DNA from 4 places in the Paenibacillus sp. FSL F4-0087 genome. Region 2 is predicted to be linked to each of the others. Evidence: riboswitches for the same ligand, from Rfam matches in the RefSeq annotation. Region 2 holds a riboswitch; each other region holds the start of a gene.
The links. Region 2 has a riboswitch for cyclic di-AMP ahead of MHB84_RS12530 (C40 family peptidase). Riboswitches for the same ligand answer to the same signal wherever they lie in the genome.
Positions count from the first base shown of each region.

Region 1: linked by a shared signal. The riboswitch ahead of MHB84_RS25255 (3D domain-containing protein) and the one ahead of MHB84_RS12530 (C40 family peptidase) in region 2 are both predicted to bind cyclic di-AMP.
Region 3: linked by a shared signal. The riboswitch ahead of MHB84_RS02360 (C40 family peptidase) and the one ahead of MHB84_RS12530 (C40 family peptidase) in region 2 are both predicted to bind cyclic di-AMP.
Region 4: linked by a shared signal. The riboswitch ahead of MHB84_RS06040 (hypothetical protein) and the one ahead of MHB84_RS12530 (C40 family peptidase) in region 2 are both predicted to bind cyclic di-AMP.

Region 1 covers NZ_JBBODJ010000001.1:5,483,759-5,489,704, forward strand. The annotation lists gene MHB84_RS25245 (ABC transporter permease subunit) at 1-460, shown strand, start outside; gene MHB84_RS25250 (amino acid ABC transporter ATP-binding protein) at 447-1,169, shown strand; cyclic di-AMP (ydaO/yuaA leader) riboswitch at 1,454-1,649, shown strand; gene MHB84_RS25255 (3D domain-containing protein) at 1,652-2,320, shown strand; gene MHB84_RS25260 (polysaccharide deacetylase family protein) at 2,449-3,237, opposite strand; gene lpdD (prenylated flavin chaperone LpdD) at 3,391-3,735, shown strand; gene MHB84_RS25270 (PspA/IM30 family protein) at 3,865-4,536, shown strand; gene MHB84_RS25275 (DUF350 domain-containing protein) at 4,633-5,034, shown strand; gene MHB84_RS25280 (DUF4178 domain-containing protein) at 5,058-5,564, shown strand; gene MHB84_RS25285 (DUF4247 domain-containing protein) at 5,576-5,946, shown strand, end outside.
Region 2 covers NZ_JBBODJ010000001.1:2,669,140-2,675,085, forward strand. The annotation lists gene MHB84_RS12510 (transglycosylase domain-containing protein) at 1-155, shown strand, start outside; gene MHB84_RS12515 (YwhD family protein) at 300-803, opposite strand; gene MHB84_RS12520 (M1 family metallopeptidase) at 905-2,896, shown strand; gene MHB84_RS12525 (hypothetical protein) at 2,907-3,749, shown strand; cyclic di-AMP (ydaO/yuaA leader) riboswitch at 4,002-4,139, shown strand; gene MHB84_RS12530 (C40 family peptidase) at 4,143-4,613, shown strand; gene MHB84_RS12535 (GNAT family N-acetyltransferase) at 5,011-5,505, shown strand; gene MHB84_RS12540 (c-type cytochrome) at 5,656-5,946, shown strand, end outside.
Region 3 covers NZ_JBBODJ010000001.1:517,810-523,755, reverse strand. The annotation lists gene MHB84_RS02390 (glycosyltransferase family 4 protein) at 1-344, shown strand, start outside; gene MHB84_RS02385 (YkvI family membrane protein) at 434-1,492, opposite strand; gene MHB84_RS02380 (xanthine phosphoribosyltransferase) at 1,698-2,279, shown strand; gene MHB84_RS02375 (hypothetical protein) at 2,378-2,707, shown strand; gene MHB84_RS02370 (hypothetical protein) at 2,830-3,048, shown strand; gene MHB84_RS02365 (carboxymuconolactone decarboxylase family protein) at 3,166-3,495, shown strand; gene MHB84_RS02360 (C40 family peptidase) at 3,611-4,075, opposite strand; cyclic di-AMP (ydaO/yuaA leader) riboswitch at 4,081-4,212, opposite strand; tRNA gene MHB84_RS02355 (tRNA-Leu) at 4,636-4,719, shown strand; gene MHB84_RS02350 (X2-like carbohydrate binding domain-containing protein) at 5,050-5,946, shown strand, end outside.
Region 4 covers NZ_JBBODJ010000001.1:1,236,695-1,242,640, forward strand. The annotation lists gene MHB84_RS06030 (Nramp family divalent metal transporter) at 122-1,417, shown strand; gene MHB84_RS06035 (HAD-IA family hydrolase) at 1,563-2,255, opposite strand; gene MHB84_RS06040 (hypothetical protein) at 2,418-2,813, opposite strand; cyclic di-AMP (ydaO/yuaA leader) riboswitch at 2,934-3,109, opposite strand; gene MHB84_RS06045 (glutathione peroxidase) at 3,477-3,953, shown strand; partial or broken gene MHB84_RS31345 (hypothetical protein) at 3,929-3,997, opposite strand; tRNA gene MHB84_RS06050 (tRNA-Leu) at 4,103-4,185, opposite strand; gene MHB84_RS06055 (urease accessory protein UreF) at 4,606-5,307, shown strand; gene MHB84_RS06060 (Rha family transcriptional regulator) at 5,580-5,783, shown strand; gene MHB84_RS06065 (hypothetical protein) at 5,811-5,946, shown strand, end outside.

The DNA.
Region 1 (5,946 bases), 2.8 Mb from region 2:
TCAGTTGATGATTATCTATTACGGTCTTGCTCTAACGTTGGGGATTAATTTCACGCCACTTCAGGCGGGGATTATCACACTATCCATTAATAGTGGTGCCTATCTTGCCGAGATTTTCCGGGCAGGTATACAGGGTGTGGATCGCGGTCAACTGGAAGCAGCTCGTTCCCTGGGGATGGGCAGAGGTGCGGCCATGCGCTTCATTGTGCTTCCACAAGCGTTCAAAGCGGTGTTGCCGGCGATCGGTAATGAGTTCGTGACCATTATCAAGGAATCCTCCATCATCTCGGTTATTGGTATGGTGGACATTATGTACCAGGCAAGTGTAGTCAAAAACATTACGTACCAAGGAATGAATCCATTCCTGATTGCAGCGGCCATTTACTTTGTGCTGACGTTCATTTTGTCCAAGCTGCTGGGTCGACTGGAAAGGAAGTTGAGTGCAAGTGATAGACGTTAGACAATTACACAAATCATATGGAAATAACGATGTGCTCAAGGGCATTAATGTAACAATTGGCAAAGGCGAGGTTGTCGTGGTCATCGGTCCGTCCGGATCGGGGAAAAGTACATTTTTGCGCTGTTTGAACCTGCTGGAGCAGCCGACTTCAGGCGAAATTAATTTTGAAGGTGTATCGATCACTGACCCCAAACATAACATTAATGCAACACGTGAAAAAATGGGGATGGTATTCCAGCATTTCAATCTGTTTCCGCACAAAACGGTGCAACAGAATATTACGATTGCTCCCATTAAAGTGAAAAAACAATCTGCACACGAAGCGGAACAAATCTGCTCAGATTTGCTCAAGACGGTTGGCCTATCTGACAAAAAAGACGCTTATCCAAATCAGCTGTCCGGTGGACAGAAACAACGGATCGCTATTGCAAGAGCGCTTGCGATGCAGCCGCATGTCATGCTGTTTGACGAGCCTACTTCAGCACTGGACCCTGAAATGGTCGGTGAAGTACTGGATGTCATGAAGCGGCTTGCAGAGGGCGGCATGACTATGGTTATTGTAACCCATGAGATGGGCTTCGCACGCGAAGTAGGAGACCGTATCCTGTTCATGGATGGTGGGGTTATTGTAGAAGAAGGAACGCCTGCTGAAGTGTTTGGCGAGCCCAAGCATGCACGTACACGTGACTTCCTCGCTAAAGTGCTCTAATACCATCCAATAATAAGGATGAAGATCAAGATGAAAATGCAAAATCTATACTTTGGATGAGAATTTCATCCCCTCAACAATCCCTGTCGACGAACCGTCGGCAGGGATTGTTTTGTTATGTAAGGATACGCACGGAATTACATAAAAAGTAACGTTTCTGTCATCAATGATTAAAGCTCAAATAGACATTTATTTGAAAAAACGGCTTGAATTCAGCCTAAATATTAAAGTGAATTAGCCAGATGGTAACATTTACTACGACCCCTGGTTACAAAATTGTGATATATTTGTTCCTGCCGAAACTTCCGGAGTTGGGAGTGTGGGATGTAATGATGCAGAGTGTGCTAGGGGAAGAATTATTTGCACACGGCTTGGGGTGAATTAGGGCTACATAAATTCTTAAATGTAATTGAACCTATAGGGTGGTTTCCTCCATCCGAATCCGACAACTAACTTCGCAGGCATAATGAGGGAGGAAGACCATGATTAACAAGAAACGTATAGCCAAAACAGCAACAGCTTTGCTGACAGCAGCAATGCTCATTCAGGCCGTTCCGGCTCATGCTGATTCAGTTCATGTGGCCAAAGAGGGGGATACCTTCTACACCTTATCCAAACAATATGGAGTTGGACTTAACTCTCTTATTAAAGCTAATAATGACATTTCAGCTTACAACATTTATGGTGGTTTGAAAATTACGATCCCTGGTAAAACAACAAACACAGCTTCTGCTGCAGCAGCAAAAACGGAGGCCAAAACGGTAACTGCCGCAAGCCTTGACGTTAATGCAGATAGTAAAGTTGTACAAGCCTGGGGAAAAACGTTTGATTACAGCAAAGCTGTCGACGTCAAAGCAACAGCATACTCCGCTGATGCTTCCGAAAATGGAGGATGGGGTGCTGTGGATTACTTCGGTAATCCGCTTGAATTGGGTACCATTGCAGTAGACCCAAGTATCATTCCATTGGGTACAAAGGTACTGGTGACAGGTCATACACATCCAGGACTGCCAAAACAGGCATTTGTCGCTACGGCTCGTGATGTGGGCAGTGCCATTAAAGGACACAAGATCGATATCTTTATTCCTGGCAGCAAGCAATCCGTGAGCACATTTGGTATTCAGGATGTGGAACTTTACATTTTGAAATAAAATCAAAGCAAGCTGCACATCATCATATGTGACTCCAACTTAATCTAAATTAAACAATAAAGGGTGCTCTCCAATCACAATAATGTGATTGAAGAACACCCTTTTGAATATCCATTGCCGTATCAAATCTATTTACCCTTTGGCAGTTCCAGCATTTCGTCCAAAGTCACCAGCTCGTACCCGCGGTTTCGCAATTCTTCAATAACTTCAGGCAACGCCTCGATCGTACCACTCAGCTTCGATCCTACACCGCCTCCTGCATGCTGCAGAACAATGGAACCTGGTTTGACGGCGGACAGGATGTTTTGTTTGACTTCCTCTTTGGAGAGGCCCTTCCAGTCCAGAGAATCAACGTTCCAGTTCACGATGCTGTAATGTTGCTTGGCTGCCCATTGGAGCTGTTGCTCGTTAATGTCACCATAGGGTGGACGAATCATTTTGGGAGTGTAACCCGCTAGATTTCGAATAATATCCCCGGTATGTAAGATTTGTTTGCGAAATGCATTCATGGTTAGCTTGCTGAATTCCGGGTGATTGTAGCTGTGATTGCCCACAATATGCCCTTCTTTTATCATACGTTTCACCAGATCCGGATGTTTCTCAGCGCGATTTCCTACAATGAAAAACGTAGCCCGCACCTTGTATTTTTTTAGAATATCCAGCACCTGCGGTGTGAACCGTGGATCAGGAACATCATCAAAAGTCAGAGCGACCTTTTTTGTTGAGGGGCCATTGGTTTTGAACGTATCCGCATATTTCTGTCTGAGTTGTCCCAGAGTCAACTGTTCTTCTTCAGGAGAATCAGACTTCGAAGCAGGTTCGGTTTGCGGGCTTGAAGAAGCCCATAACTGAGCAGGAGCATAACTTCCTCCCAGAAGAATGACCATGATGGATAACATGATGAGGCGTATACGCATGTTCGTGCCTCCTTTTCCCAAATTGCGTTCTCTTTGGTATGCCCGGGGCCATCCGTATTTATGCATGATGTGAGATGTTTCACTGCTGATTCATTAAATCGGAGCCATAATTCCACCATACATATACATATTGAAAAGGACAGGTGGAGCAAAATGAGTACATACGATTTAAACTCCGTTCGTTTACAGGTGATTGAGGCAGGGGAAGACAAAGTGTTTATGGTAACTGGAGGAAGATCACATATTGGAGCAGTAGCCACATTTTATCCAGACCGTGAACGAGTGAGTGGGGCTACGGTGCATATTCCAGGGCATAAAGAACAAGAGTTGTGTGAGAGACTGGCACGTAAGGCTGCCCTTCATTTAAAGGTAACCGTTACCGTAATAATGGGGATTCACTTTGATGAAATTACGCGGATGCAGATTGACGAGATTGTGCAGACTGCAGAGAAGCTGCTTGATGAAGAGCTGTGCCAAACGGGTCGATTGATTCAATAGTTCCATTTAGGCTAAGCAGGCTAAAATCGTTTTTTATGATTTTTTTTGTTAAAATTGAAACGAGTAGAACATTGCCACGTATGTATGATTATATACAAGGATGAACTATCGACTAGGAGGAATACCATAATGTCCATTTTCAAACGATTGCGCGATTTAACGATGTCTAACATTAACTCTATTATTGACAAGGCAGAAGATCCGATCAAAATGACGGATCAATATATCCGGGATATGCAGGAAGATCTGGAAGATGCGGAGAAAGCTGTTGCTGCACAGATCGCCATTGAGAAGAAATTCAAGCAGCTGTTTGAAGAACAGGAAGCTCTCGTGAAGAAACGTGAGGAGCAAGCACATACAGCAGCGCGTGCACAGAATATGGATTTGGCTCGTCGGGCATTGGAAGAGAAGAAGGTCGCTGAAGAGAAGATGGCCGAGTACAAAACAAGCTATGATCAAAACAAGGCTTCTGCCGATAACCTTCGTGGCAAGCTGGACGAAATGCGCAAACAATTGACGCAAATGAAAAACAAACGTGAAACATTGGTTGCGCGCTACAACGCTGCAAAAGCTCAAACCGAAATCAACAAGGCGCTGAACGGATTTGGCTCCGACACTGCAAGTGCCGGCATGAAGCGCATGGAAGAAAAAATGATGCAGATGGAAGCACAGGCCGAAGCCAGCAATGAGATGTCGTCCAAAGGAAAATCGCTGGATGATGAGTTCGAGAAGCTGGGCAAAGATCAGGCTGTTGAGGATGAACTGGCAGCACTGATGAAGCAATACGAAAATAAGAACTAAAACCTTGTAAGCAAGCAGGGGCACCAGCGGAGGAGAGACCAGCGTTTCTCCTTCGCTTTTAATTGCGGTTCATGTTGAGATGTGGGGGCTATGTAAATGGATTTGAACATTTTGGCAATGCTGGTCTGGACGTTATCGGGTTCGGTTTTGCTGTTTGTCTTAATGTATGTGGATTCTTTGTTCACGAAGTATAAGGATTTTGCTGAAGTGAAGGCGGGCAATATGGCCGTTACAACACGTATGGTTATGAAGCTGTTTGCTCAGGGATATGTACTCGCCACCTCCATTTCGACAGCCGGTCATCTTGGAGAAGCGTTGTTGGTATCCGTTGTTTCATTTATTATTTTGCTGATTCTGGAGAGTGTGGTTCACTTTATGATTCGGAGATGGGCCAACCTGGATCTGGATACGGGAATACAGCAGGGCAAGACTGGTTATGGTTTGTTCTCGGGTGCACTACATATCGTGGGCGCATTAATTATTGCAGCTTGTTTATAAGATAAAGAACAGGAGTAATGGGTATGAGTGTGTGGAAACGGATTAAAGGGATAATAGCCAAACCTGAACCGCCTAAGGTAGAGAAAACAATGCTTCAGCTGGCACCTGGTGATATCTGTGAAGTTTCGCTGGTCACCTATGAAGTTGTTGGGCGGGTACATCATCGAGCGCGAAATGCAGCTGTACTCACGTTGCAGGATGGTACGGCAATCCGACATTTGCATATTGAAGAACGGGAAATGACCCGGTATGCCCTCTATACACCAATTGATGGCCGTCTCGATGCACCAGACGAGGTGCCTACGTTGCTGGATCTGGATGGACGTGCGTATCATTTGGAGGAAGAATACGGAGGAATGGTAACCACTGCAGGCAGGACACCCTATGGTCAGGCTGGGGAACAATTAGTATGGCAATATCAGTCTGATGATAACATGCTTTTGCGTGTGGAGTGGCAAGACAGAAGATTTACGCTGTATGAAGGTGAGTCCATTCTTCCTGCGGATATCAAAGTGATTCGTTCGAGCTAGGAGAGGTTCCAATGAAAAAGCGCTTGGCACATGCATTAAAATTAATGCTGGTCCTCAGCCTTGTGATGTCGCTGCTGTCCGCGTGCGGAGCACCATCCGTTCAGGACACATATCCGCTTGAATCGGTCAGCGGCAGTGGTAATACGACATCCTATGTGTACCGAGCTGCCGATCGTACCGTTCCAGAGGTTGCTCAGGATTTATCTGAACAGCGGAAGCCGGATCAGATCTCGGCGGAAAATACAGAGCGGATGTTCCTGGTGTATCAGGACCAGTATTATCATTTGCAGCAAGACCCGAATAAAGCGGAAGACACCTTGGTTGAGGTGGATTCAAAGGAATATGTTCGGCAGAATTATGATTCGTCCTTTTTGCAAGGTTA
Region 2 (5,946 bases):
TTGATGGCACGGAACCGACCGAGGTCTGTCGCAGCGCTTCAGACGACTCGGGTTCAGAGAATGATAAAGACAGTCGCGAAGTGCAAAACCAGCAGGGAATACAGGAAGAGAAACATTCTTGGTGGAAGGATTTCAAACGCTGGTGGGTGGAGTAACCAAAGTGACGTAAATGCGTAATGACGTAATTGCGTCAGCTTCTGTAAAATTTAATTTTAGCATAGAAGCAAAAACCCCGAACCGATCATCTCGGTCCCGGGGCTTTTGCTTCTTTTTTTTGAACAACTTTGAACATTCATAAATTAGGCGAGCGCTTCTTTCAATTCATCCGGAGAAGCGTTCCACCATTCTTCGTTATGCGTAGTCAATAACGTCTTGAGTGCCGCGCGATCCTCAGGTCCAAGGTCATCCAGCATGAACCGGCGCTTCATGGCATAATCCATGCGGTTCACATGTTCGGCCAGCAGTTTCCATCCACGACGCGCTTCTGTATCAATCCACATCTCACACGCTGTTGCTCCACCATAGAACTGCCCCTGTTCGTTACGGTCCACAGCTACCCATACCAGCCATACCTGGCGTCCATTGGGTACGTCCTCACGGTTGGTTGAGAACTTGATGTTGCGCTCCACTTTGCTCTTTGCATGCATCGCACCAATATCGATCTTGGCTTCTCCGTTATCAATAATAACTGGAGAAAGGTTGTTCAGATCTATGGAACCTGCACCGAAGCCTTTGTGTTTGCTCTTTGCACTAACGATATTCAAGGCAATCTGTTTTTTGCCGTTTTGCTCGTTTTGGTCCATGTTTATAGCCTCCAAGGGTTGATACAAATATTTTAACTAATAATCGCTCCAATGCAAACATATACATGCTGTAGATGCTTGTCAACGGGAGGTATTTAACGATGATTCCACGACGCGCCAAGAGCTGGCTCACCGCAATTATAGCCCTGTGTGTAGTTGCCGGGGGGATATGGCTTGGTCTGGGCTCCACACGTTCCATTCATTCTGACTTGCCTGCGCTCGCCCCGGAATCGGGCAAGCCTACGGCACCCGTCAAAACCCAAACATCTCCGGAAAGTATACAGACACCTACAGCTGAAGTGTTCAGCAACCGCGTAGTGGAATATCACATGGATGTGAAGCTGGTAGACGGAAATGTATTGCAAGGGACTCAGACGATAACCTGGACACATCCAGGTAAGAAAACCGTCAGCGAGCTTTATTTTCACATGTATCCCAATGCCTTCTCTTCTGCTGACACCACTTTTATGAAAGAATCCGGGGGGAAACTTCGCGGTGATGTTATGCCCACGAACGGTTATGGTTCTATGCATATTACAGAAATGAAAACAGAGGACGGGCTTTCTCTCTTGCATCGGATGCAATATGTGCAACCGGATGACGGAAACATGAAAGATACTACCCTCATTAAGGTACGGCTGCCCAAACCCGTTAAAGGCGGTGAAAGCATAACGCTTCACACCCAATTTGAGGTCAAGCTACCGAAGATTTTTGCCCGCATGGGAACGGCAGATCATTTTGTTATGGCAGGTCAATGGTTCCCTAAACTTAGCGTATATGAGCCAGTAGGCACACGAGGTCGGACGACCGAAGGCTGGAATCTGCATCAGTATCACGGCAATTCAGAGTTTTATGCCGATTTCGGTATCTATAGTGTGCGTATTCGGGTACCGGAAACATACAAAGTAGCTGCTACTGGATTCCCAACCCAGCAAGCTGTTGTGAAGAACGGCGAAAAAGTATATCAGTTCTATGCCGATGATGTGCATGATTTTGCCTGGTCAGCCTCTCCTGATTTTGTTTATGCGGAAGAACCCTTCTCTGCTCCCAATGTGCCAGGCGTCCGAATCAAGCTGTATCTCGACCCTGCTCATGAGGACCTGAAGGAACGTTATTTCTACGCCGCCAAAGCAGCGTTATCCAATTATAGCAAGTGGTTTGGCCCTTATCCGTATTCCACACTGTCCATCGTTGTCCCGCCCAAATCGGGGAATGGCGCAGGGGGAATGGAATACCCTACCTTGGTCACCGCTTTCGGTGCGGATGATTCTACACCTGGTTACGATCTGGAACGCACGGTTGTGCACGAGATTGGGCATCAGTATTTTTACGGCATGGTCGCCAGTAATGAATTTGAGGAGGCTTGGCTGGACGAAGGATTCACCTCCTATGCAGAAGACAAAGTGATGGAACAGGAATACGGACTTATCCCGAATCTGCCTGTACAATCAGGTCTCATTACTTCTCCAGCCTCTCTGACACAGGACTCCTGGAAGTTCGATTCCCAGAATCAATATGCCGCCAACGTATACACACGAGGCAAGCTTGTATTACTCGGGATAGAACAACAAGTTGGTGCCAAAACGATGGAGCGTATTCTCTCGACCTATGTAAAGAAATACCGTTTCAAACACCCTACTTCGTCTGATTTTCAAAAGGTCGTGGAGCAAGTAACCCGTACCTCCTGGACCGATTATTTTAATCAATATGTATACGGTGACGGCATGGCTGACTTTGCAGTGGAGAAGATCACAATCAATCCTACCCTGAAAGACGGTCAAACGTTGTACGAGTCATCCATTACAGTCCAGAAAAAAGGCAGTGAATATAAGAAGGTGCCTGTTCGAATTATGTTCGAAGATGGGAAAACCATGACGAAAGAATGGGATGGCAGCGAGGAGCGCATTACCTACAAACTGACCTATACTTCCCCTGTTTCCTGGGCCATGACTGATCCGCTGTACACGATTGTGCTGGAGAACCATCATATGAACAATTTTCTGAAAGCCGGACTGGATGAGCCAACCAAATCCCGCTGGAGCATGAGTGCAACCAAACTTATAGAAGCCATATTCGGAAGTCTGTCATGGTGAGGTGGATACAGTGAAAGCGAAAATACGTGAAGGCTGGTTTCTCGTCCGTCAGCATATGTTCATTGCAGCACTCTTATTTCTCTATCAATTAGTATGGGGATACTTTCTTTATCGAATGGTTCAATCAGCTGTGGTTCCGCTACTCCTGCGTTATCCCGACCCTGATGCAGGGGAACTCAGTACAATTTTATTCAAAATGGAGAGCCAACTCGGCCTGACAATGAATCCAGAGGTCCATCGCTATTTATGGATTTTAGGGGCTATGCTGCTGCTACGGATGCTAATTAGCCCTCTCATTCAGGCAGGGCTGCTCTACTCGCTCCAGCATTATAATCATTCGGAAGAGCGCATTCCATTCATTCGCGGCATCAAAAATTTGTGGAAACCAATGCTTCTGCTCCACACTATTCGCACCCTATTGCTGCTGCTACCGGCTTATTGGATCGCACCAAAACTTTATTCCATCCTTATGGAAGGTTTTCATTCCCTCCATCTGCTCCTGCCTGGTATTCCCTATGTTGCTGGTTGGATTGTATACGGGTGGGTTATCCATCATGTCCTGCTGTACATGCAGTTTGGTATCTCGGCTCCTGATGGGGAAGGCGGAGCACGTGGTACGTTTCAAGCTCTATGGATTGCACTACGCCAGGTCATCACTCTAATTGGCATTGCCGTACTGCTGGGTGGCCTTCATCTCCTGGTCTTTGGCGCCTTCACTTCAGCTTCATGGTTACTAACGGGCTTAACTGGTCTTATACTACAACAGACGTATCCACTTGCCCGGTGCTTGCTGAGCTTATGGAAGATATGCGCCCATTTCCGGTTATGGCAGTCCAACTCGGTCAAGGATTAACGTGCACAGTTAAAAATGGTTACCATCTATATGTAAAGTTGTTTTCATCAAACACCTTTAAACAAGCAAACCTCGACCTTTCCCCGTCAAAGGTCGAGGTTTTTTTTGCTAATTTTGCTGTTAAACGTTGCCAAAGTGATATACCTCTGTTACAATAATCGCAGTGAGTTTTTAGTAACAACTTTGTAATCTTTACCTTCATATTTGTAACTACTTAAAATTTAATCGTCATTTCTTGATTTCGCAGGTGCATAACTAGCATAGCCAAATTCCTAGCACCTGGGAAGCGGGGGAACCAGTTATGGGTGAATTGATCTTGCAACAGAGGGATCATAGGGGACCTTCAACCGAATCCTTAAGCTAACCTCGCAGGCATTGGAAGGGGTATATCTCTTGTTTAAGAAGAAATTAACCGCAGCTGTACTCAGCATCACATTCGCATTATCGCTTGGAGCAGGCAGCGCATTCGCAGATTCAAAAATGGACCAAGTCATTGATTCAGCAATGGGAACTACATACAAAAGCGGAGGAACAACGCTTAACGGCTTTGACTGCTCTGGGTTCACAAGTTATGTATTCGACAAGCTGGGTATTGATCTGGCTCGCCAATCGAGCTCGCAATTCGACATGGGTGATTCAGTATCCCGTATGGAAATGAGACCAGGTGATCTGGTATTCTTCAATACAACGGGCAAAGGGGTCTCACACGTAGGGATCTTTGTAGGGGATGGAAAGTTTGCACACTCCTCTTCTTCCAAAGGAGTTACAATCAGTGCATTAAGCGAAAGCTACTGGGCTAACCGCTATGTTGGCGCTAAACGCATTATGAGCACGGACGCATATGAGACATTGGCCATCGACTAGGGACAAGCTGAGCAACGTCATGCTGTAACAATAAAACTACTGTAACGAAGCATAATAGAACCGTCTGGTACATTCTCCGCAGGAATGTATCCGGCGGTTTTTTTGTGCTTCGTTTCCTTTAACGTATTCGGGACAGCTATCAAACCTAACTTTAACTTTTTTTTAAAAAGCTAATTTTCGTTGCTTTGTCCGTGCTCTTATAATGTTTTTACCCATCCCACTATAATATAAACGAAATTACCGGAACTTTTGTTTCACTTTTTTTTCAAAAACGAGGACTTGCCAAATGAACGCCTCTTTTGTAGAGTGGAAACAAGCTTAGATATGGAATGACATATGTATATGGACAAATCAGAATCATTATAGCTTGTTCACAATGAGAGGAGCGTGCAGTTGTATGGATGAAGCCCCTGTGACGTTTCACGTTGTGCCCATGCAAGAAGAACATGCGGAGCTCATCTGCAATTGGCAGTATGACCCGCCTTATAATATTTATAGCTGGCTACCCTGGGAGCAGATGAAAGCACTCGAAGTAGAATTCGGCGATCCCCAGCTGCGGAAGGAACAATATGTGGTGGTGCTGGGAGAGAATCAACAAATTTGCGGCTTCGCTCAATACTTCCCACTTGAAGGTGTCACCCGCATTGGGCTTGGCATGCACCCGGAACGATGTGGTCATGGTCAAGGAACGGCTTTTGTCTCCGCCATTGTGCAGGAAGCCATTCGCCGGAACCCTGCAAACGAAATCGATCTGGAAGTTCTGACCTGGAATGACCGGGCCATTCGCGTCTATCTCAAAGCCGGATTTGTTACGCAGGATACATACGAACGACAGACACCAAGCGGTTTGAAGCCCTTCTACTGTATGGTCTATGAAGGTCCACGCGGATAAAAAGAGCTTAAAATCACCCTAGAAAGTCCCCGGTTATGTGATTAGTTCAAAAAATTACCACAAAATGCTATGATGTCACTACAGGTTCCGTTATAATGATATGGATAGTTTCAAGTTAGATGATCTTTCATTCTGGAGGGGACATAAGGGATGCACAAATGGATCATGAGCGGGGTATTTTTTGCAGCGTGCGCTTTAGCTATTGTACTAATGTTTACGCTTCCAGGGAAAGAGGAAGTTGCAGAAGAAGCGAAACCGACGATGCCGCAAGTTACAATGGATGCAGGACAGGCTGAGGCACTGGTCAAAGCCAACTGTATTACCTGCCACGGTGATCAGCTTCAAGGGGGTATGGGCCCTAGTCTGCAGAAGATTGGTAGCCAGGACGATGTGGAGAAGATTTATACCACGATTGTCAAAGGTAAAAGTGGCGGTATGCCT
Region 3 (5,946 bases), 2.2 Mb from region 2:
TGCACCCGGAGGAATTCATGCCATTTTTTGATATCTTTGTACTTCCTTCGCGGGCGGAGGCATTCGGATCTGTTTTCGCGGAAGCAGCGCTTAGCTGTCTTGCTCTTGTAGGTACAGATGTTGGCGGCATACCAGAGCAGATCGAGAACGGCAGTAACGGCTTGCTGGTGCCTTCAGAAGATCCATCTGCACTGGCGGAAGCGCTGGAGAAGGTGATGGTTGACCCGGCGTACCGTTATGAGCTCGCTCGTTCGGCCTGTGAGAAGGCCAAAACCCATTACTCTTTGGGCAGATCGGTCAATGAACTGAAAAAAATGTATTTGCAATTTCCGAGCCAGTTCTAACTTCTGGAAAGGGAAAAGAAGGAAGCCGCTGTATGAACAGCGGCTTTTTTATATTTAGGGAAATGATATTTCGTAACAAAAATACGTTGTTATAGGTGTTTGTTACGACCTCGAAAGCTTCCCCATCGATCCATTACTAATTTTGCACCCCAGATTAGTGCCAAACTGCCGAAAATGGGGTAAAGGATAGAGAGCAGGGAACTGAATCCAAACTGGCTGAGCGAATAACATAGCAGCATGATGGCCAGTATGATTAGTTTGGGATGTACGTGGACATGCTGTCTGAGTTGGAGGGTCATTCCATAAATATCGGCTACAAATGTACTGAAGATTTCCATAAAAATCAGGGATACATAGATAGACTGGACTACCCATCCAAGTTGAAAGGCAATGCTGCCCATTGGAATTTCAAATTGTGTGATGCCAGGCATCTGGGCTGACATGGCGAAGTGGGCTGCCATAAGCATGAATCCTACACCAATCCCGCCCAGAACGCCGCCCCATTTGAGTACCTTTCGGCTGCGAATCTGATTCCCCACCGGAACGAGCACTGCTTGGGCAAGTGCCAGGTTGAATGAAGTATACAAAAGAGGAGATAACCAGACCTGGATTGGATTGCTGTCCGTGGTTAATGTAATAAATCGGTTTGCGCCGGGATGATGTATGGTGCTGGTGATCATAAGCAGAGAGAGCAGGAGCATCATAGGCACCACGATACTGTTCATTTGTAGAATAGCCTGAATACCCCGTCCAAGCAGTAGATAAGTACCGATAAGGGTAACAATCAGTCCGGTCTGATAATGAAGTCCCAGATGCTCTACAAAGACCGACCCTGCTCCGGCCAGCATGACACTGTTTACTCCAATGAGTATCACAAGGGTAACCCATGTAATCCAGTTTCCTGCTTTATGACCGAATAGATGCTTGTTGAGATCTTCGTAAGAGCGCGAGCCGGTATCATGGGCAATCAGCATCATTTTTGTACCTAACCAGACAAAGAGCATGGTCGATAAGCCAATGGTAATGGTGGCCCATTTGCCATACTGGGTAAAGAACTGCAATATCTCTTGCCCTGTTGCAAAGCCGGCTCCTACTACCGTTCCAATGTATGTAAATGCGATCTGCAGCACCCGAAATGCCTGTTTCATGCGTTTCCCCTCTCAGGCCCCTGAATAGTTTGGACATGCGGGTGCCATGGTACAAGGTATGCTTGACCCGTCAAAGTCATGACAATTGAAGTGTGGCAAAGGGTCATTTAACATGCTCTGAACAAGAGCAAAGGCAATTTCGCTTGAACTGAGAGCCGGATCTATGATACTTTTACGTCATAGGATAGGCTTGGGAGGTCAAATTATGGAAGTATTGAAACAACGAATTTTACAAGAAGGTGTAGTCATGTCGGATCAGGTGCTGAAGCTGGATGGTCTGCTGAATCACCAGATTGACCCTGCACTGACGATGGAAATGGGACGGGAATTTGCCGCTCGTTTTCGTGAAAGTGGTGTAACCCGGGTCATTACAGTGGAGTCTTCCGGGATTCCGGTCGCTTTTGCTGCTGCACATGAACTGGGTGTTCCACTGGTATTTGCCCGGCGCAAAAAAACACTTTTGGCTGACCCCGACGCTTACTGTGAAAGAGTGCCTTCTTTTACCAAAGGGATCGTAACGGATATTATGGTGTCCCGTGAATATATTCATGAGAATGACCGTATTTTGTTTATTGACGATATCATTGCAAATGGCGATGCCGCTCGTGGTGTCATCAAAATTATCGAACGTTCGGGTGCGGAACTGGTCGGATTCGGTGTCGTGGTCGAAAAATGTTTTCAGGCCGGAGCGCGCACTATTCGTGAGCAGGGTATCCCGGTTGAAGCGTTGGTGCGCATTCGTTCACTGAACGATGGCACTGTACAATTCGACGATAACGAATTGTGACTTTTTAAAGGAAAAAGTGCCTATTTTTATAACAATGCCTTTGCATGACCGCTGATTTCATTTATAATGGGGTTATGTTAGGGAGAGGAGGCAACACCATGGGTAACCAACCGGCAACAGAACAATTTTTTATTGATAAGCTGGCGGAATCGAAAGTACATTTTGAGCGTGCCCTGGATTGTAAACATACGGAATTCGATGACCTTTATCCCTATATGATTGAACATCCTCAATTTTTCTGGTACAAACGCTACGTTGCTTGGTCAGAATTGCTGACGATTGTAGGCTTGTGCGAAGAGTTGTCCTTCTCTTGGAAAGAACAATTTACACCGCATCAAGTGGAGTACCTTGAAGAACGTGTGATGTCCGCCAAAGTGCTTGATTTTTGGTTTGAGAAGAACGACAGCAAAGAGCACGCGCAGCGGTAACTTTCAGTCGGGACATATTTCGAATGACATGACAGTCCAATACAGTCACGTGAGACCTAAATGACTTTTCATTTAGGTCTCTTTTTGTAAATAATTTTTTTGGGAAAGTAGGCGCCATAAATATGATCAGTGATGCAGAATTGGATGCACTGCGTTTATCGGGTGAAAAAGTAAGGGTAGTACGGGACGAGATTCAGTCCAATGATGTGACAGGCATTGTAGTGGCCTGGGACGGGGAGCAGGTGCTCATTCGCCGTCAGAATCGTCGTGTGGTTAAGCTTGATCGGAATTATCAGTATCAGTTGTTCAGCGAACCACGTAAGAGCCCGCTCGAAGAATAGGACATGCGTTTTTAGGTTCATTTACCATGGATGTTTTGGCATAATTGCACCTCTCGGGAGAGAAGATAGGTACAGTGAGAGCTTGTAACATATCAGCCGAGAGGATGTGCGGTAACCATGACACTGATGAATGATAAGGTTCATGCCTATAAAGATCAGATTGGTGAATTAAGCGACGTGCTGCCAGCTGTGGTGAAGTCTTATCATGAGTTCACTGGAGAGTGCTTTCAGGCAGGGGCGATTGATGCCAAGACCAAACAGCTGATTGCGCTGGGCATTGGACTGTTTGCAAACAATGAGGTATGTACGTTTTACCATGTGGAAGAAGCGCGTGCCAAAGGAGCGACCGATCAAGAGATTATGGAGACGGTTGCTGTGGCTGGAGCAGTTGGCGGAGGCCATGCGTTGTCTCAGGGTGCAATGAGAGTACAGAAGGCTTTACATTAAAAGCTTTGGTTAAGACGGATGATGACCTTGTGTACCTCTAGAAAATCAATATTAATGTAGACAAAGATAGACAAAGAAAAGGCTCCGGTTATAACCGAAGCCTTTTCGTGTTAACTTATATTTTGCCCAGCATTTTGTTATACATAAACTGTCCTGTTACCCGGCGTGCTGTTACGTAACGATCGTTGAAGTAAGGATTAGATAATTGAGTGATGCTGACACCCTTGCTGCTTGAAGCATGAGCGAACTGTCCGCCCCCGATATATACACCTGTATGTGAAATGCCACTGCCCATCGTATTAAAGAATACCAGGTCACCCGTACGCAGATTAGCTTTGGATACCGGCGTTCCGGCCTTAGCTTGTTGCTGGGAAGTGCGTGGTAATTCAATGCTATATTTGTTGAAAATATATCTCATAAATCCAGAGCAATCAAACCCGGCGAGTGTAGTACCACCCCATTTGTAAGGTATGCCTGTCATGTTGTTAACGACGGTGTTAATACTGCTTGCCTCTGTGCTTGCTGCACCAGATGTAAATAATACTGCTGCTCCAAAAATGGAGATGATAAGCTTTTTCAAAATTTTTGTTCTCCCTTCGATGCCTACGGAGTTAGCTAAGGGTTCGGTAGAAGGTTCCCTATATTTCCTATGTATAAGAATAATTCACCCAAAATGGTTCCCCCGTTTTCAAACATGAAACTCGGCAAATGAATAATTAAGTTTTTGTAACCTTTTGAAACTATATTGCATAAATGCGAAAATGTCAAACCGTTCTTGAACACTTCTTATCATCTCAATGTTAACGGAATTATCGCTATTTATGTAGAAATAACTCGAATGTTGAGTTTTGATAGATGACAAAAAAGTAACTACTGTTTCAAATGCAGGATTCCAGCTTCCTAAAACCTTAAAGAGGAGGTGGGTAGGCCTGGTACGGAACTGGCCTTCCAACATATAATTCATTCAGACAGTTTTTTATCATCAATTGTATTGGCCTTAGTTTTTTGTTTTGCATGAAATGATGGATGAGTACAGCTTTACATATTAAATAAGGAATATTTTTTTGTTGACACTAATTACCTGCACATGATATATTATTTCTTGTCGCCGCGATGTAATTTCTCGGAGATACAACATACGCGGTCGTGGCGGAATTGGCAGACGCGCACGGTTCAGGTCCGTGTGGGCTAACCCCCGTGGAGGTTCGAGTCCTCTCGACCGCATCATATGTAATACGAAAAAGGTTCCTAGAATGGCATTACTGCCACTCTAGGAACCTTTTTTCTTTGTTTACGGATTAGAGTGATTGCTCATCCTGGTTGTCTTCAACCCATTCCCTTAATTTGAGCAAAGATGAAGTTTTTATTTGTTTATTTATCCATTAATGGAAATATGTTTGTTCTGCGACGGTTTGCCCCTATATTTCAGGTGAATTGTACGTAAAATACCGAATTGTACCTATCCTGGAAATCCACTATACACTATTCTCTTCTCGTATGGAAGCGCTATCAACAGGAATTTGATTGACCAAATTCAGAGGGGGTAGGGATAATTTGAAACGAATCGGAAAAAGGATGGCAATGTGTTTCATGGTGTTCATGATTGCGGCAGTTCAGTTCGGAATTATGGGAACGACAGGTAATGTGGCACAAGCAGCAGATAAGAGTCTGGCCCAAAAGCCGTATATGGGTTGGAGTAGTTACAGCATGCAAGTATATGACGGGGCGGGTAACTGGACATCTGCCGAGAGTATTAAGAAGCAATCGGATGCCATGCGCGAGAAGCTGCAAGCCCATGGATATGAATACATTAATATTGATGCTGGCTGGAACGGTGACGAAGATGAATACGGCCGTCCTATTCCGAGTACTGTTCTTTATCCAAATGGATTTCAGGAGGTCATCGATTATGTCCATAATAATGGACAGAAGATCGGAATCTATCTGATTCCGGGATTATCCATCACAGCCTATGATAAAAATCTTGAGGTGTATGGAACGGGCGGGGCATGTCGTATGCAAGATATTGCAGTAAAACCGCTCGTTGTTATGGATGCTTGGGATTCGTACACGTACAAAATTGATTTTTCGAACCCTTGCTCACAGAAGTACATTGACTCCATCGCGGATCTTCTTGGAGAGTGGGGTATCAATTTTGTCAAATTCGATAGTGTGACGCCAGGATCGGGAATTAATAACCTGAGCCGCGATGCACGCGGTGATGTGGAGGCTTGGTCCAAAGCCCTGGACAGAAATAACATCTGGTTTGAGCTTTCCTGGGCGCTTGACCACAATTACGTGGACTTCTGGAAAAAGTATGCGAACGGCTGGAGGATCGACTGGGATGTTGAAGCCTATGACAGCAGTAAGGGATTGACCGAATGGTCGAGTATTTCCCGCTTGTTCCCCATCGCTGCCCTCTGGTGGCGGGATGCAGGTCCCGGAGGCTGG
Region 4 (5,946 bases), 1.4 Mb from region 2:
AATCAAAGGAATGACACCGTTCCTCTTCATATAGAATATCAATACTTCAAAGTCGGGTGATTATATTATGAGTAAAAAAAATCCGTTCAGCACTCCTTCAAATGAACCATTGGCTGCGGGTATGGCCCCATCTCTCGGGGAAGCCCACAGCTCCATGAAGGTACCGCAGAACGCTGCTTGGTGGAAAAAATTCCTTGCTTTTGTTGGACCGGGTTACCTCGTTGCCGTTGGATATATGGATCCCGGGAACTGGGCAACAGATATTGCGGGTGGTTCACAATTCGGATACACATTATTATCCGTTATTCTGATTTCGAACCTGATGGCTGTTGTGTTGCAGTCTCTCGCTGGCAAGCTCGGGATTGTCACAGGACGGGATTTGGCGCAAGCCTGCCGCGAACGATTTAGCATGCCTGTTGTGATCGTGTTATGGATCTTGTGTGAGCTTGCAATTGCAGCCACCGACCTTGCCGAGGTTATTGGTTCGGCAATCGCGCTCAAGCTGCTGTTCAACATTCCCATGTTATACGGCGTCATTATTACCGCTGTCGATGTACTAGTCATTCTTTTGCTGCAAAACAAAGGCTTCCGTGCATTGGAATCGCTCGTAATTGTGCTGATGGCCACCATCGCCCTCTGCTTCGGGATTGACCTGTTTCTCGCTAAACCGGATATGGGCGGCGTCATGCATGGTTTTGTACCCAGTGCCGAGATTTTGCAAAATCCAGCTATGCTCTACATTGCCATCGGGATTATCGGTGCAACCGTCATGCCCCATAATCTGTATCTGCATTCTTCCATTGTGCAGACCCGTCAGATTGAACAAACGCCAAAAGGGAAAAAAGAAGCGATTCTGTATTCCACCATGGATTCAACCATCGCTTTAACGCTTGCTCTGTTCATCAATGCAGCCATCCTGATTGTGTCTGCTGCCGTGTTCCATAGTGCAGGTATGACTCAGGTCGCGGAAATTACAGATGCATACCATCTGCTGACACCTCTGCTGGGTACTACCATCGCCAGCATCCTGTTCGGTGTAGCCTTGCTGGCTTCCGGCCAGAACTCAACACTCACCGGCACGTTGTCCGGACAGATTGTAATGGAAGGCTTTCTGAACATTCGTATCCCAGCATGGCTTCGTCGACTGGTTACACGTCTAATCGCAATCATTCCAGCCGTCATCGTAACAGCCATTGCCGGAGAGCACGGAACAGAGGAACTGCTGATTCTGAGCCAGGTTGTGCTGTCGCTACAGCTACCCTTTGCCGTCATTCCACTGGTGATGTTTACGAGTGACAAAAAAAGCATGGGGGCCTTTGCCAACAAGTTGTGGCTCAAAATCATCTCCTGGATTATTGCCGGAGTTATCGTTGTCCTGAATGTGTATCTGATTATCCAAACCATTCTGTTATTCTAAGTTAAACGGAACTACGCAATATTTTGTCTAACTCAAAAAGGCTGATCAACTCAAGTCATGTATCCCTTGAGACGATCAGCCTTTTATATGTTTGAGCAGCCATCTAATTCATACCGATTAGATCTTAAATACGGCTTGCTCTTATTTAGTTGTCTGAACTTTGAGTTACCATTAACAATGGAAGAAGTTCCTCCAGTGATTCAACAGTCCAGTCTGGAGGCTCTGCATCCGCAAGCTCCGGCTGGAACCTGCCATAACCCTGCAAAATCCGGATCGTATGCATACCCAGCTTCTTAGCTGGAATAATATCATTATCAATCCTGTCGCCGATCATGACCGCTTCCTCGGGTTTACATCCCGCCTGTTTCAACGCTACAGCATACAATTCAGGATCAGGCTTGGACACTCCTTCTTCAGCCGAACAGGCCAGCACATCCACATACTTGCGCAAGCCGTAGCTATCCAGCCGATTTTCCGTCCCCGGGCTCTGATTGGCAATGATACCAATCTTATAGTGTTGCGATAACGTCTGGAGAACAGCGTCGGCTGACGCGAAGGGCCGCTCAAGCTCTTTGCGGAACTTTAGCTTCTCCTGTATCTGTTCCCGGTGCCCCTTGTCGCTGATAAGGGTACGAATAGCCAATTTCATCGGCCATTGCTCGTAATTTCGGTAGGAGGCGGCAAATAGTTCTCGCACCGTCTGCATCTCCACCTGATAACCAAGCGCACAAGCTTCACGAACGAACTGACCGATAATATCATCTACCGGCTCCCATTCGTCCACGAGCGTATCCCCCACATCAAAGAACAACCATTGTATTCCACGTACATCCGGCACGCCTATTCCTCCTCGTTAGCCACAGGAAATTATCCCTATTTCCCAAACCATAAAAAAGAAGACCCACCAACATGCATGAGTCTCCTCAAGTTTCCGTTTATTTATGATTTCAATTATAACAGGCAGCTGACACTGGATCAATCACAGGAATAGTACTAGCCACTAGCCATTCAGCAGAAACCCAACTTCCCCATTCAAGGAATATACAATACGGTCTGCTCCCATTCCCCGATAGATCCCTTTGGGGTGGCTTTGTTCCGTAATGACACACAAGGACTTGGATGTCCAGGAGCGGCAGATCTGCAAATATCGACAGGTCAGGTTTAGGCTATTTTCAAAAATAAAAACATTGCCGACACTACCTTGCGGCAAAAACCATTTCTGAGCTGCAGCCGTGTTCATGCGAATGACATGCTCCACACCGATTCTCCGGAGCCTGCGCTCTTCCCCTGCACTGTTGGTCAGAACGGCAAACGGCATTTTTTTGTACATCAGCAATTTGATAAATTTACGTCCTGCTTCATTTGGAGCAGTCACTAAGATCATCTCTTTATCCATCATTCGTTCCTCCCTTGGCGTGAAAAGACAACAAAAAAGAAGCGTGGGGGACCAAGGCCTCCCGGACGCTTCTTCAATAATCCATAGCAAAAAGACACTATGAACCAGCGTACGGCTTGTTGCCTCTCCCTTTAACGCTTACGAGGTTAGCTGACGGATTCGGGCGCGAGAGTCGCCCTATTTCCGGCTGTCACCGGAAAATTCACCCCATGGATGCCCACTGTCCTGGACAGTTCATCCTGTTGGTTCCCCCGTTTCCCACCCATGAATGAATGGAAACTCAGCGATTAAAACATCGTTCTTTTATAATCAATAATCAGAGCGATATTATCGTTTGTTTCGTTTTTCATGTAAAATTTAATTTAAATTGGAATTACGATATGAATCATACACCCGTGCCATATTGGTGTAAAGTCTGCGCAGATCACCGAATCGACGGATTTTTGCCATTTCCCATCAATAATAGCGCTTACAACGCATCCATTCTCTACCCATCTCATCAAAGCTCTCTAATTCTCTCTTTAGCGATAATTAGGTATTAAATCAGTCACAGATCATACACGACAGCCTCAAATTGAGTTAAAAAAGCAATATTAATTTTGCAATATTTAATTGCAATCAATATAATAGAAGGAAGAAGAATATGAAATGGAGGCGATTTTCATGTCAGTCTACGACTACAAAGTAAACACCCTTCGCGGTCAGGAAGTTGAAATGTCCAACTATCGTGACAAAGTACTGCTTATCGTGAATACAGCAAGCCAATGCGGACTCACACCTCAATTCAGAGGTCTGCAAGAACTTCAGGATAAGTTTAAAGACTCCCCGTTTGAAGTTCTTGGTTTTCCAAGCAACCAGTTTGCACAGGAAAAAGGCTCTTCTGATGATATTGCCGAGTTCTGTCAGATGAACTATGGTGTCAGCTTCCCGATGTTCGAGAAAATCGATGTGAATGGTTCAAGCGCTCACCCTCTATTCCAGCATCTTACCAAAGAAGCACCGGGTGTACTCGGCTCCAAAGCCATCAAATGGAACTTCACCAAATTCCTTGTGGATCAGAACGGACGTGTTCTGAAACGGTATGCTCCCAAAACAACACCCGATAAAATTGAAGCAGACATCAAAGAATTGCTTAAATAACAACTGAAGGCCATCCGACCCCTGAAGACAGAATGAACATGCATTCAGGGAAACGGGTGACCTTTTTTTGTCTGGACTCATCTTTACTGTAAAAAAACATAAAAAAGAAGCTCCCCATATGGGAAGCTTCTTCCTAATCGTTCTTATGATGCGGTCGAGAGGACTCGAACCTCCACGGGTATACACCCACTACCCCCTCAAGATAGCGTGTCTGCCATTCCACCACGACCGCATGTCGTAAATAATCGGCAACAGAATTGATTATACCCGGTTCATGTTTAAAAGTAAAGCATTTTTATAAATATCATTTTAACTGCGTTTTCCCTTCCATAAATCGTATAATCTCGTCATTTTCTCCTACGAAGTGCATATGATTAAATTTGATCTCGTTTGTATATCCGATTAGGTCGATCACTCTACTTTATTTGTAGTGCCATCCTTTATCCCCCCTCAGTTTAACATAACTCATAAAGTTATATAAAATAACATTAAACAGATTAAATATTTAAAAACCAAGAAACTATTGACAAAAAGCGGATATTTATGTGAATATATATATCATATAATTCGGATTTACGAACATAAAACGAACTAAAAAGGAGTATAAATGTTATTTAATATAACATTTAACGAACGTAGGAGGCGAAAGATCGTGAACCGTGGGAATAAGCTGCTCGATTACGTCAAACTGCTTGATTCCTCTATCCAGGTTGGAGGCTTCACCCATTCCTTCGGAATGGATACCCATATCGCTGAAGGTACCATTCGTAACGCCGAAGATCTCGAATCATTCATGCGCTGTCAATTGCACCCCAGCATCGTGCGTCTGGAAGGCATGGCGATTAAAGGCATATATACTGCCGCAGATCATAATGACGCATGGCGTACAGCCCTCATCGACAAGCTCGTCCATGTCCAGCGGACACCAGTCAATCTTAGAGAACACGCCTCCACAATGGGCAAACGACTGATTAAGCTGGCTCACGCACTCCACCCCTGGATTGATTTTAGCCATCTCGAACAAACCCTGGCTAAGTATGAATCCGTCGGCTGCCTCTCCACCGTTCACGCCTGGATTAACCACCACCTCGAAATCCCTGTCGAGGAGGCGGTCCTTGGTTATCTGCATTCAGCCATGAGCGCCTGCATAACCGAAGCCTCCAAAGTGATTCCTCTTCATACCGATACAATCCAGGACCTGCTGGTTCGCCTGGCCGCAGATCTGGAGCATGAATGGCATACCGTCAGCGCCTCCGCTGCCGATGGACCGGCACAACCAACCTCAATGTCCATGAAAACGTTGTTCCCAAGCTTCCACATGCTTGGAGCAGGGCTTCACGCCTACAGAGCCTAATCTGTCCCCATCCCTTCATAACCCGCCTCCTCACACTGTAAAAATATAAAAAACACGCCGCAACCTCCTTGCTGGCGTGTTTTTTATGTCATTTATTTTGTCTATTTAACGTATTTACGCCATTTAATATCTTAAAATACACTTTTTTACGTCTTTTTTAATTGTTAGATGACGCAAATACGTATATAATAAAACATACAGCTCGCATATCTGTATATTTTACACCAAGAATAACCAGCTGAACACTACATTCCAACGAGGGGTGAACCCTTTTGAACAAAAAGAAACCTGTGACTCCTTTTGGATGGGCCATTAAACGACGACTAACCGAACTCCAGGTCGACCAAAAGACATTTTGTGAACAGTATGGCATTCCGCCATACCGTCTGTCCAATCTCATTCACGGCACACGCAAAGCAACCCGGTTCAGGCACCAGGTCGCTGACATTTTGGAAATACCAGATGATTTAAGATAAAATTTCTGCCAAGGAGGAGCTCATTTCATGAGATACTTAATATCCGATCTGGAGAGATTATCGTTCCAGTCCATCCAGCACCAGCTCATCATCGTCGACCACAAATGGATCATTCGAAGCTGCAACACCGCTTGGCAACACGGACTCGGGCAGCTGCTTCCAA